DNA from 2 places in the Paenibacillus vortex V453 genome. Region 2 is predicted to be linked to the other one. Evidence: a T-box and tRNA genes for the amino acid it is inferred to sense, from the RefSeq annotation. Region 2 holds a T-box; the other holds one or more tRNA genes.
What was found. The T-box of region 2 lies ahead of PVOR_RS08615 (arginine--tRNA ligase). A T-box ahead of a tRNA ligase gene usually reads a tRNA of that ligase, here a tRNA-Arg.
Positions count from the first base shown of each region.

Region 1: it has a tRNA-Arg gene. The T-box ahead of PVOR_RS08615 (arginine--tRNA ligase) is inferred to sense a tRNA for this amino acid. The anticodon was not compared.

Region 1 is NZ_ADHJ01000006.1:68,692-76,951, reverse strand. It holds gene gpmI (2,3-bisphosphoglycerate-independent phosphoglycerate mutase) at 1-752, opposite strand, end outside; gene tpiA (triose-phosphate isomerase) at 753-1,505, opposite strand; gene PVOR_RS02965 (phosphoglycerate kinase) at 1,582-2,763, opposite strand; gene gap (type I glyceraldehyde-3-phosphate dehydrogenase) at 2,957-3,961, opposite strand; gene PVOR_RS02955 (sugar-binding transcriptional regulator) at 4,071-5,114, opposite strand; tRNA gene PVOR_RS02950 (tRNA-Arg) at 5,485-5,559, shown strand; gene clpP (ATP-dependent Clp endopeptidase proteolytic subunit ClpP) at 5,720-6,316, shown strand; gene PVOR_RS31275 (hypothetical protein) at 6,672-6,899, opposite strand; gene PVOR_RS02940 (PdaC/SigV domain-containing protein) at 6,986-8,059, opposite strand.
Region 2 is NZ_ADHJ01000014.1:380,272-385,105, reverse strand. It holds gene PVOR_RS08630 (acetyltransferase) at 60-527, opposite strand; gene PVOR_RS08625 (EamA family transporter) at 654-1,082, shown strand; gene PVOR_RS08620 (class I SAM-dependent methyltransferase) at 1,218-1,982, shown strand; T-box leader at 2,040-2,264, shown strand; partial or broken gene PVOR_RS08615 (arginine--tRNA ligase) at 2,327-4,191, shown strand; gene PVOR_RS08610 (hypothetical protein) at 4,290-4,730, opposite strand.

The sequences.
Region 1 (8,260 bases), on a different contig from region 2:
TCCACCAGGCTTACCGGCTCGCCCTCACCGTTCACAATCACGGTCGGTTCCACGAATTCATCATAAACCGATTTCTCGTAAGATTCGGTGATGGCTTTCAGCGGATCCGTGTATTGAGGTCCTTCGCCGTATACCATAGCGCGGTATGCTTTCTCGACACGATCCCAACGCTTGTCACGGTCCATCGCATAATAACGACCGGAGAGTGTAGCGATTTGGCCAACGCCCACTTCTTCAATCTTCGCGATCAGATCCTTAACAAACTGCTTGCCGCTGTCCGGTGCCACGTCGCGTCCATCCATGAAGCCATGGATGTATACGTCATGGAAATCTTCCTTCTTGCAAAGATCCAGCATCGCAAACATATGCTCAATGTGACTGTGCACGCCGCCGTCGGACACAAGTCCGTACAGATGCAATTTCTTGCTGTTGTTCTTAGCTGCGCGAACGGCTTCCACCAACGTATCGTTCTCGAAGAATTCTCCTTCACGAATCGACTTCGTGATGCGAGTCAAGTCCTGATACACAATCCGGCCTGCGCCAATGTTCAGGTGACCCACTTCGGAGTTCCCCATTTGACCTTCCGGCAAGCCAACAGCTTCGCCGCAAGCGGTCAATGTTGTGTTCGGGTATTGCTTCAAATACCGGTCGTAATTGGGTTTGTTCGCTTGAGCGACCGCATTACCCACATCGGTGTTGCGAAGCCCGAAACCGTCCATGATGATCAGAGCTACGGGTCTTGGAGCTGACATCTACTTCGCCCCCTCAACGAGTGCGATGTAGGAAGCCGGTTGTAGACTTGCACCACCAACGAGCGCGCCGTCGATGTCGCTTTGTCCCATATACTCCGTTACATTTTCAGGCTTCACACTGCCGCCGTATTGAATACGCACCAGTGCTGCGACACTTTCACCATACAGGCCTTTTACGAGTTCGCGGATATAAGCGATTACTTCGTTAGCGTCCTCAGCTGTTGAGGATTTGCCTGTACCGATAGCCCAGATAGGTTCGTAAGCAATAACAACATGAATGGCTTGATCAGCAGGAATACCTGCGAACGCGGCTTCAGTCTGTACTTTGCACACGTCTTTGGTTTGGCCTGCTTCGCGTTCTTCCAGCTTCTCGCCGACACATACGATCGGAAGAAGACCATGACGGAACGCCGCATGTACTTTCTTGTTCACGATCTCATCGGTCTCTGCAAAATACTGACGACGCTCGGAATGTCCGATAATGACATAATCCACGCCCAGATCCTTCAGCATCAAACCGCTGATTTCGCCTGTAAAGGCACCATTATCTTCAAAATGAAGATTTTGTGCACCAATTTTGATGTTCGTGCCCTTTGCAGCTTCAACCAGAGCAGGAAGAGTGGTGAACGGCGCGCAAATTACGCTTTCCACGCCTTCAACTTCTGCTTTGCCTTTTACATCTTCGAAAAATGCGGTTGCTTCCGGAACAGTTTTGAACATCTTCCAGTTACCCGCTATGATAGGTGTTCTCACACGATTCACTCCTTTATTCCCCCCGAAGAGCCGGGGTTCAAACTTCATCCACTTGCTACCCTCTTATATCATAAATCTATTTATCGTTCAGTGCCACAACACCAGGAAGTTCTTTGCCTTCCATGAACTCAAGAGATGCACCGCCGCCTGTGGAGATGTGGTCCATCTTGTCAGCCAGACCGAATTTCTCAGCTGCTGCAGCAGAATCGCCGCCACCGATAATCGTGTAAGCTTCCGTTTCCGCACAAGCTTGTGCAACTTCACGAGTACCGTTTGAGAACGGAGCGATTTCGAATACGCCCATAGGACCGTTCCACACGACAAGCTTCGAGTTTTTGATCACTTCTGCATACTTGGCACGAGTCTTAGGACCGATGTCAACGCCTTCCCAGTCTGCTGGAATGCCGTCGATGCCAACAATCTTTGTATTCGCATCTGCGCTGAACTCGTCCGTAACCACGATATCTTCCGGCAGGTAGAAGTTTTTACCCAGCTCTTTGGCTTTCTCGATGAAACCGAGCGCAACATCAAGCTTCTCTTTATCGAGCAGAGATTGACCGATTTCATGGCCTTGAGCTTTGAAGAACGTGTAAGCAAGTCCACCGCCGATGATGACATTGTCAGCAAGCGTAAGCAGATTGTCGATCACGTCGATTTTGTCTTTAACCTTCGATCCACCGATGATCGCGGTAAAAGGACGATCCGGATTCGAAAGGGCTTTGCCGAGAACGGACAGCTCTTTCTCCATCAACAATCCCGATACAGCCGGAAGATGATGAGCAATACCTTCTGTCGAAGCGTGCGCACGGTGAGCAGCACCAAACGCGTCGTTCACGAACAGATCAGCAAGCTCTGCGAACTGCTTCGCAAGTTCCGGATCATTCTTCTCTTCACCAGGGTAAAAACGAACATTTTCAAGCACGAGCACGTCGCCGTTTTGCAGCTGGTTTACTTGTGCTTTTACTGCTTCCCCTACCGCTTCATCCGCTTTGGCTACCGGTTTGCCGAGCAATTCGGACAAACGTTCGCTTGCCGGAGTCAGGCGCAAAGATTCAACGACCTCTCCTTTGGGACGACCCATGTGGCTGGCCAGGATAACTTTCGCTCCTTGCTCCACCAGGTAGTTGATCGTCGGCAAAGTCTCACGAATACGAGTGTCGTCTGTAATTTTACCATCTTCGAGCGGTACATTGAAATCGACGCGGACAAACACCCGTTTGCCGCTTACTTCTACATCACGTACACTTTTCTTGTTCATCTCCACGTTCCTCCTAAGAAAACTATTCTCCTCACCGACAGCATGCAGTTGCTCCCGTTTCTCTCTCTATCGTCTCACCAGCGCCCGGATATGATCTATTCTTCCCAGTGCTCTGGCATGAAACAAGTAAAAACCATGAACCAAAGAGGAGACCCGTGAACGGAACTCCTCTTCGATTGGATGGCTAGATCAATTACAGACCTTTGCTTGCGATGTAAGCAGCGAGGTCAACGACACGGTTGGAGTAGCCCCACTCGTTGTCATACCAGGAAACGACTTTCACCATGTTGTCGCCAACTACCATAGTGGAGAGCGAATCGATAGTGGAAGAAGCCGGGTCACCATTGTAGTCGCTGGATACAAGCGGCTCATCGGAGTAGTTCAAGATGCCTTTCAGTGGGCCTTCAGAAGCTTCTTTCAGCGCACCATTCACATCTTCAAGCGTAACGTTTTGGGACAGTTCTACTACGAGGTCAGTTACAGAAACGTTCTTCGTAGGTACACGCATCGACATGCCGTTCAGCTTGCCTTTCAGGTGTGGCAGTACGAGACCAACCGCTTTAGCAGCACCTGTTGTGGATGGAATGATGTTCTCAGCAGCTGCACGAGCACGACGCAGGTCTTTGTGCGGCAGATCAAGCACTTGCTGGTCATTCGTGTAAGAGTGAATAGTATTCATCATACCTTTCACGATACCGAATTTCTCGTCAAGAACCTTAGCGAAAGGAGCCAAGCAGTTCGTTGTACAAGAAGCGTTAGAGATGATGGTGTGGTTAGCAGCATCGTATTTATCTTCGTTAACGCCCATAACGATGGTGATATCCTCGTCTGTAGCCGGAGCGGAGATGATAACTTTCTTAGCGCCGCCTTTCAAGTGAGCGGAAGCTTTGTCTTTCGCTGTGAAAATACCAGTGGATTCTACAACGATTTCTACGCCGTACTCAGCCCAAGGCAATGCTTCAGGGTTACGCTCAGCGAATACTTTCACTTCGCGGCCGTTTACCACAAGTGCGCCTTCTTTAGCTTCTACTTGTGCGTCAAGTCTGCCGTGAGTTGTGTCATATTTCAAAAGGTGTGCCAGTGTTTTCACGTCCGTCAAATCGTTGATTGCCACGATTTCAACTTCGCTGTTGTTCAGCGCAGCGCGGAACACGTTACGTCCAATACGTCCAAAACCGTTAATACCTACTTTAACCATGAGTAGTTCCCTCCATATTTGTAAAATTTATATATTCAAGATTGACCATAAGATCAATCAAGACAACAAGGTTTATAAAAACTGTGCTGCTCTAAATTTCTGGACTCAATCAAATGGCGGCATCGATTTCCTTCTCAAGCTCCAACGCTGCCGCTTCATCCGTCACGAGGATGTCCTCATGTCCGAATTTCAGCACGGCGTGAATCGCTTTGCCCTTGCCTTGGCCGCCGGCAATGCCGATGATCGTCTCTGTTCGCATAATGTCCTCAAGCCGAAGTCCGAGGGTAAGCATCTTATGCACAACTTCGCCTTCTTCGCTGAAATAATAGCCGAATGATTCAGCAATCGCGCCATCTGCCTGCAAGTTCTGAATGGAGCCTTCATCCAGCTTGCGTCGTCTCGCCATCTCCATCGCGTCGCCGATGCCGTGTATAATGACCCGGCAGCGCCGAATTACATCCACAATCTCCTGGATATGCTGATCCTGAACAAGAGACTGATAAGCATCCTCGCTTAGCAGATCAGGCACATGGAGCAAACGGTATTCAGCCCCAACACGCTTTGCCATCTTGGAAGCAATGGTGTTCGCTTGAATCTCCATGCTCTCTCCGAGGCCTCCGCGCGCAGGCACAAACCACGTGCTTCTGAGCGGTCCGCCACCAGGCAATGATGACATCTGCTCCGCCACTTCAGCGAGTGTAGAGCCGCCTGTTACGGCGATTGTATCTCCATCCTCCACAAAACTGAGCAGCGTCCTTGCGCCGGCCCGGCCAAGCTCACGTTTGACTTCCGGAGATGACTCACTGTCACCGGGAATAATGACCACTTTACGAAGCCCATAAGCCTGACGGATCTTCTCCTCCAGCTCAACCAGTCCGAACAACTCATTCATGACCGGTTCAAGTTCCTCAACCAAGCATAATCCTGCACTGCTGATTCGCATGCCAAGCGTCTCAATCTCGATCAGCCCCTGCGCTTTCAGAAGATCAGTCTCTGCCCTGAGGACACGCTCGGTCATCGAGAGTGATGAAGCCAGCGTTCTTCGGCCAACCATTCCGGACAACTTGATCTGATGAAGGATGGAATACCTTCGTTTAAGAGTGTTCATCAGATCCGGCAGAAGTTGCTCTTGTATTTCTAATAGGTTACGCATGCATTCCACTCCTGCAAACTTCGTCTCGGCTCTCCTCTATCGGGCCGTAAAATGTCCCAGTTAAACTTTTTGAGTCCCACCTTTATTCTAACCAATAATCACGCCCGTTGCAAGTGTCCGAAAGTATATTTCTCTGCCCCAGCCATTCTTATACATTATGGCCAAATGCAAGCTTGTCTATATAGTAGGAACAAAGTTTTGTCCGCTATTGTATTTTCGAAATAGATGCGGTATAATCAACTTCGTTGCTAATTTTTTAGATATCAGAAAGTATATACATCGCAGAGTCAGCTTCCTGATATCGCAAGAAAATCTACCGCTAAACGCGGTCTGTCTTCTTTGAATGTACGTCGATAGACCTTTTTATTATGCGCCCGTGGTCCAATGGATATGACGTAGGCCTCCGGAGCCTGAGATCGAGGTTCGATTCCTCGCGGGCGCGCCATTTTCACTTTTTCTATATACTGTTTACCCTAAAGTGCCCATGACGGCTCTTTTTTTTACCCAATAGTTTGACTTTCTTTGACTTTTTGATTTAAATTGTTTATCATGTGGGTAATACGGTAACAGTATTTATATGAGGTACTTAAGAGGAGGTTTTCCACGTGAGTTTTATACCTATGGTCGTTGAACAAAGCAACCGCGGTGAGCGGGCGTACGACATCTATTCCAGATTGCTGAAAGACCGCATTATCTTCCTCGGCTCCGACGTAAATGACGTGGTCGCCAATTCCATCATTGCCCAAATGCTGTTCTTGTCGGCTGAGGATCCCGAGAAGGATATTCATCTTTACATCAACAGCCCAGGCGGTTCCATTACCGCAGGTATGGCGATATTCGATACGATGCAGTTCATCAAGCCGGACGTTTCGACGATCTGTGTCGGCATGGCTGCTTCCATGGGCGCATTCCTGCTGAATGCAGGCGCTAAAGGCAAACGTTATGGTCTGCCTAACAGCGAGATCATGATTCACCAGCCGCTCGGCGGCGCACAAGGTCAGGCCACGGATATCGAGATCCGTGCTCGCCGCATCCTCAAGATGCGCGACAAGCTGAACCGCATCCTGTCCGATCGTACCGGCCAACCGCTGGAGCGCATTGAGAAGGATACCGATCGTGACTACTTCATGACGGCTGATGAAGCCAAGGAATATGGTCTTATCGATCAAGTACTGGAAAATACACCACCGCAGGGACTATAAAAGAATGCAAGCAAAGGGCAGGCGCCGTTATCCGGTGCCTGCCCTTTCTTATCCTCTGGATTCATTGAAAACTTCGAGTACTAAATCGTGAGAGTATCCCCTCCGGTCGCTGTTGAAATCGGGAAACATGAATGAACAGATAAGGAGGTTTCCCGATTTCAAAGGCGAACGCGATGCTCCTCCGAGGATACTCTCACTTCGGTACGACTCTTTTCAATAAAACATAAAGAAGGTAAGACCATCCCCCTCCTAAAAGACCTGCCTTAACTTGTGGGGAGTGGGATAGAGGAAAACCTATGTAGGGTTTCTTGCTTGGGTAATTGGGTGCGTAAGGCCAATGATGCGCTCCCCTCACTCACTGCTTCCATAAACGGGTGGCATCCGATATCGCATAGGGCGGCTTATGGCATTTTACCCCCGGACCATGCACCGTACGCACAGAGAGCAGTGCGCACGATGTACAAGCCATATAAGTCAACATCGAGGCAAGCCTCTCGATAAACATAAAAATCCCCTGAGCATAAGGAGCGGGAGAATGCTCCACGCCCGTTATCAAGGGATTTTTCGCAACTAGTTCCAACACAGTGTTACATCAGGACAACATCATGTATCTAAACAAGCTATAGTATTAAAAATGATTTCAGCTAATACAAACTGATTGATCGAGTCTTACTTCCATTCCTTCAGCTTGAACTCAAACTCAGGGAATCCATAGGCATACGCCGTGTACTCATAAAGCTGGAAGTACAGTACCGCCGCGTTATCCTTCACATAGAAGTCGGCATCGGCAGGCACTCCCTCAAAACCGCCGAGATAACCTCCCTCTTTCTTCAGCTTGCTCAGCACAAGGTTGTTCATCTTCTGCTTGTTCTTGCCCTGCATGTTGATGAAATCGCCCAGCTTCATTTGCTTGCCGTCCTTCAGTGAGAAGGTGAAGCTCTTGCGGAAGGTCATGCCATGAGCACCGCCCGTGTACGAATAATCGTACGCCGTAATGCTCAGGATGCCATCCTGATTGTAATGAACTACATAATCACCGCTGAATTCATACGGAAAATCTGTTCCCGATGGCGGGAGTGTGCCCACATTTCCTTCAGCGCCCGTGATGACGCCGGATGCATTTTCTTTTAGCACTTTGTTGATCTCTGCCTGCACCTCAGCATTACCGAGGCCACTGATAACCGGATAATTCACAACGGCATCAACGCCTTGAATTTTCTTTTTCAGCGCAGTCGATTTGATTTGAATGTCGTTTTGCTTTTTCTGCGTCATGCTGAGTGTTTTCAAGGAAGGATTCCACTGTCCCTGAACTCCCATATATTCGCTGATCGTTTTGAACGGCATATACAGACGACCGTTGATAATCTGTCCGCCTGGCTCACCAGCATAAGCTCCGTTCACCAAAATACCGATTTCACTCGCATCATATACGACGGCGCTCAACTTGTTATATCCGTTACCCAGCGTGTAGGTCCGATTCTTCGCATCATATTTAAGAGGCATTCCCAGACCATCCCGTAAAGCGGTTGCCGGAACATAGGTTACCCCATGCAGCACGATGCCCTTCTGTGATAAGGTTTTGCCATTCCATTTCAATACAACTTCATTCTTCGACGATTTTTGACTGGCGGAAACGGATGCCTTAGAGGTGCTTGCATCGATCACCTGTCCACTCAAACCAAGACTGCCAAGCAGGACACTAGTTGCAATTAAGGATGCACATACACGAAATTTAGGATTCATATTAGAATTCCACCTTTGTTAAAATAAGTTTCCGTTAGTTGTTACTCTATTACCCTCATTCATTATAAGGAAAGCTTTCAATCTATTGGTAACAAAGTCAATGACAATTTTGACTCCATGCTAAAGGACCTATATATTCTTGCTTATCTTTGAGTATGGGCCTCGTTATACTAATGAACACAAAACAATGATGTCATGCGC
Region 2 (4,834 bases):
TTGGCGTTTATAACGGCCCTCAGGTCCGTTAGCATATCTGTTAGAGCTTTTTCACCATATTAGCGGCTTCTGAGTCCGTTATGGCGACCCAGCTCCATATGAATCAGTGGATACGGCTTGCCTGCACCATCCAGTTCCGAGCGGCCCGTCTGCACAAAACCGTATTTTTTGTAAAAAGCGTGGGCTCCGGCGTTCTGTTCATTTACATCGACAGTAAGTTTATCCCCCTTCAACGATTCGGCATGCCGAATCAATTGGCTCCCCGCTCCTCGCCCATGATGCTGTGGATCCACAAACAACATTTCGATTTTCGAGCCGTCCAGGCCCATAAATCCAACGGGCTTGAAATCCTTGTTCAAGCACACCCATAACTCCACAGCTCGAAGTGCTCCATTTTTCACCATTTTATAATAAAAACGGAGATCCTCCTCTGTAAGGAAATCATGCGTGCTGCACACAGCGCGATGCCACAGCTCCACTAATTGATCATGATATTCTTCTTTATAAGCAACAATATGACCCGTCATCCGAAATTCAACCCCTTCTCAGGAAAATCACTAGGTAAATGTAATGATATTGTACAAATCACTCCATACTATTATATAGAAATCCTTAATAGTATTCAGGTCTTTATCGTTCAGGAGGGATATAGGATGCCATTATGGCTTATGTACGCACTGCTGTCGGCGGCCACCGCTGCACTTGTCGCTATTTTCGGCAAAATCGGCCTGCAAAATATCGATGCCAATTCAGCCACTGCCATTCGATCTGTCATCATGGCACTGTTCCTGCTGGGCGTGGTGGCCGTTCAGGGTAAATTTTCCGAGCTCGGGGAAATCCTCGTGCAGAAGAAAGCCTTAAGCTTCATTGTGCTAAGCGGAATTGCAGGAGCCATGTCCTGGCTGTTTTATTTTTTGGCACTGAAATACGGTAAGGTATCGCAGGTCGGGCCCATCGATAAATTAAGCGTGGTCATCGCCGTGATTCTTGCCTTTTTGTTTCTTGGAGAGAAAATATCCTGGATTAACGTGATCGGCGTCGCACTCATTGCTGTTGGTGCCCTGCTCGTTGCCGTAAAATAAAGCCGCTTATCAGGCGGTTTTTCTCATGATCCACTCATAGATAGAACCTATTGAATCTATCACATTTATATATTTCTAATTATAAACAAAACCTGTCACAATGAGGTTATTCATAAAAAAGGGGGGAGTCTTACGATGTCGGAGCAAATATGGAAGCCTCGGGATTACGATCGGCAGTTGTCGTTTGTTTCAGCTTATGGAAAAGGTTTGGCAGAGCTTCTGGCGCCTCGAGCCGGCGAGCGGATTCTCGACCTTGGGTGCGGGACCGGTGATTTGGCTTATGAAATATCTACGGCCGGTGCATACGTGACCGGTATGGACTCAGCCGTGGAGATGATTGAGCAGGCCCAAACTAAGTATAAAAGCCTTGCATTCCGCGTTGGAAATGGCGAAAACTTCACGGTCGAAGCACCTTATGATGCTGTCTTCTCCAATGCGGCGCTGCACTGGATGAAGAATGCTGCAGGTGCAGTCCGCTCTGTGCATGGCGCACTAAGGAGCGGCGGCCGATTCGTCGCCGAATTTGGAGGACAAGGCAATATTGAAACGATCTATGAAGCCCTAAGAACTGTATTCGCCGACCATTATGGAATCGATGCGGACACACGAAATCCGTGGTATTTTCCTAGTGTGGCAGAATATGCGACTCTGCTGGAAGCCCAAGGGTTCCGGGTCCGTATGGCACATCATTATGACCGTCCTACCAAGCTGTCTGAGGGCAAGGAGGGGGTTCGGTATTGGCTCCTGCATTTTGGCGATCATTTCTTTACCGGATTTACAGCTGAAGAAAGGGAGCATGCAATTGCCCGCATCAGCCAAATAAGCTACGACACGCTCTGGCATGAGGATGCCTACTACGCAGATTATAAGCGCTTGCGTATCATTGCGGAGAAGCTTTAACAATTTTATGGTTGATTTTCTAAATAGATTGGTTATAATATGAAAAACTTGAAAATGTGATTTTCGTTGATTGGGAGAGTAACTGCTTCAGACTTTAGTCCAAGCGAGCCGGGAGGGTGGAAACCGGTACAAAGTCGGCCGTGAAACGGACCCAGGAGATGGTCTTCCGAATTGAAGGATTGTAGGAAGCCCCGGCTTACACCGTTATTGTATGAAGGTGGTTGAACCCTTGCCGGTTTAACAACAAGAGTGGTACCGCGAGCACAAGTCCTCGTCTCTTTATTGAGATGAGGGCTTTTTTTATTTTTCCGAGGTATTCTTATTTTTTCAAAGGGGGATTTACCGTGTTAAGTCAATTAATGATTACCAGTGTTCAACAAGCAGCAATCCAGGTGTGTGACTCTTTCGGCATCAAGCTGCCGGAATCCATCCCAGTCCGGGTCGAGCAGCCCTCCAGCATGGAGCACGGGGATTATGCAACCAACATCGCAATGCAGCTTGCCAAGCTGCTTCGTAAGGCTCCCCTGCACATTGCCGAGTTAATTAAAACAGAGCTTGAGCAGGATGTTCCCTTCAAACAACTGGTCTTTGCCACGGAGGTCGTGGCTCCAGGTTTTATCAATCTGCACATCGACTGGGAAGCGTGGGCCAACCACCCATTTGAACTGCCGCCGGCGACCCATGAAAAGATTGTTATCGAGCACACCTCCATCAATCCGAACAAATCTGCGCATATCGGTCATTTACGGAATTCCTGTATCGGGGATACGCTGGTCCGGCTGATGAGAAAGCTTGGCTATAAGGTGGAGGCGCATAATTATATCGACGATCTTGGCAATCAGCTGGCGGATACGGTTGTTGGAATGCTCCATACCCCGCTGTCCAAGGAACATGCCAGATTCGGTGATTACTGCTGGGATGTGTATTCGAGCACGAATAAAGCATACGAAAGAGAACCTGCACTGGTTCAACATCGGACGGAAGTTCTCCACGCATTGGAGGAGGGACATCAGAATCTTTCCTGGATCGGATTGCTCGTAGCTGAAAGAATCGTTAAAGAGCATCTTGAAGAAATAGAAGCAGTTTGGCATTGGATACGACCTTCTGGTATGGGAGAGCAGCATTGTCAGAGAGGGATTTTGGGATTCCGCCTTCGAATTGTTGAAGAACACCTCGCTGTTCCATCAGGAAACCGAGGGTAAGCTGGCAGGCTGCTGGGTGCTCAAACAATTAGGGGGAGATAAGGCAGACGATCCCGATTCCGAGCACAGCATGGACAAAGTGCTGGTACGCTCTAATGGCATTTTGACTTACACCGCCAAAGATATTGCTTATCATTTGTGGAAATACGGACTGCTCTCCAATGATTTTGTATATACAAAATTCGACCGAAGATGTTTGGACCACGAGCACTCAGGGTGAACAGCAGGCATATGGCAAAGCCGATATGGTTATCAATGTCATTGATTACAGGCAGCAGTACCCACAGCTGATGGTGAAGCAGGCACTGGAAGGCTTGGGATTCAACGAAGAAGCCCTGAACCTTCGACATGTCAGTTACGGCGTGGTTTCACTCAGTCCTTCGGCAGCAGCGGATCTTGGAATCGACACTTCCGACGGAAAGGCGTCCTATGCCATGTCCGGACGTCAAGGGATCGGGATCAAAATTACCGAGCTTATCCAGCAAGTAGCCAATGTCATCGAAGAGACCCGTTCGGATAAAAACGGATTGTCCAGCCATGCGATAGCAGCAGCCTCCATCCGTTACTATCTGCTTCGCTTTGCACTGCAAACCGAGGTTGTGTTCGATCTGAAACAGGCCACGGAAATTTCGGGAAATACGGGAGTCTACCTGCTCTATTCCTACGCGCGTGCACTTAGTGTTCTCAATAAAGCGCAGGATGCCGGTGTCTTGTCCTCTATGCCTGCTCACTTCCCTGACATGGAAAAAGCAGAGCATGCGCTGCTGAGGCATATCAGCACCTGGCATGATACCCTTTATGCTGCCGGACGAGAGCTATCCCCAAGCGCCATCTGCAACTTCGCGTATGAGCTGTGCTCCTTGTTCAACAATTTTTATTCGGCATGTCCGATTCTGAAAGCCGAGGCAGACGTACAGCGTTTCCGGATATGGCTCACTTCGCTGTTTAAGGATACCCTTGGCGAAGCTTTGGAAGTGTTGGGATTGCCAACGCCGAGCCGGATGTAAAGGAAACTCTGTGGGAGGTTCCTGAATGCAGCTGTAGTTTCTTTAAAAAAGCCGCCCATTCTTATTCAACAAGAATAAGAATGGGCGGCTTTTTTCCTTTATTGCAGCCCTCTGACGGTCAGTCTGACCTGAACTCCATCCGTTGCTGGCTCTTCCCGAAGAGTCCAGTTGACAGCCAGTGCCTCCTTCAAGCGAGCCAACTGCTCCTCCTTGAGCTTTAACCCCTCAATGATTCCCTCACCCACACGGAAGTCGGATTCCGAGCTGAGGTGAAAGGTTTCCTCCAGCCATATTTTCAGACCGTTTCGGGTATTAAACGTAATTTTGTAGCCCTCGATAACGGCTTTTTCCAAATCTTCCCCATGCTCTCCCGCATAGGCGAACAGTTCCCCGTAATGAAAATGACCATTCTGAGCAATCTGAAATCTCTCATTCTCTCCCGAGCGTACTGCCTCCAGCAATTCAGAGGAGGTGAGTCCCGATTTTCTGGCGTGCTCCAATAAGATAGCGGTATTCTGTGATATTTTAGTAAGCTGCATGCTTGATGCCTCCTCAATATATATACGAAAATATTTTTTCTTCTATTATAAGATGAAATGATTATGAAGTCAGGTCTTCTCAAAACATAAACTAATCGTGTCAT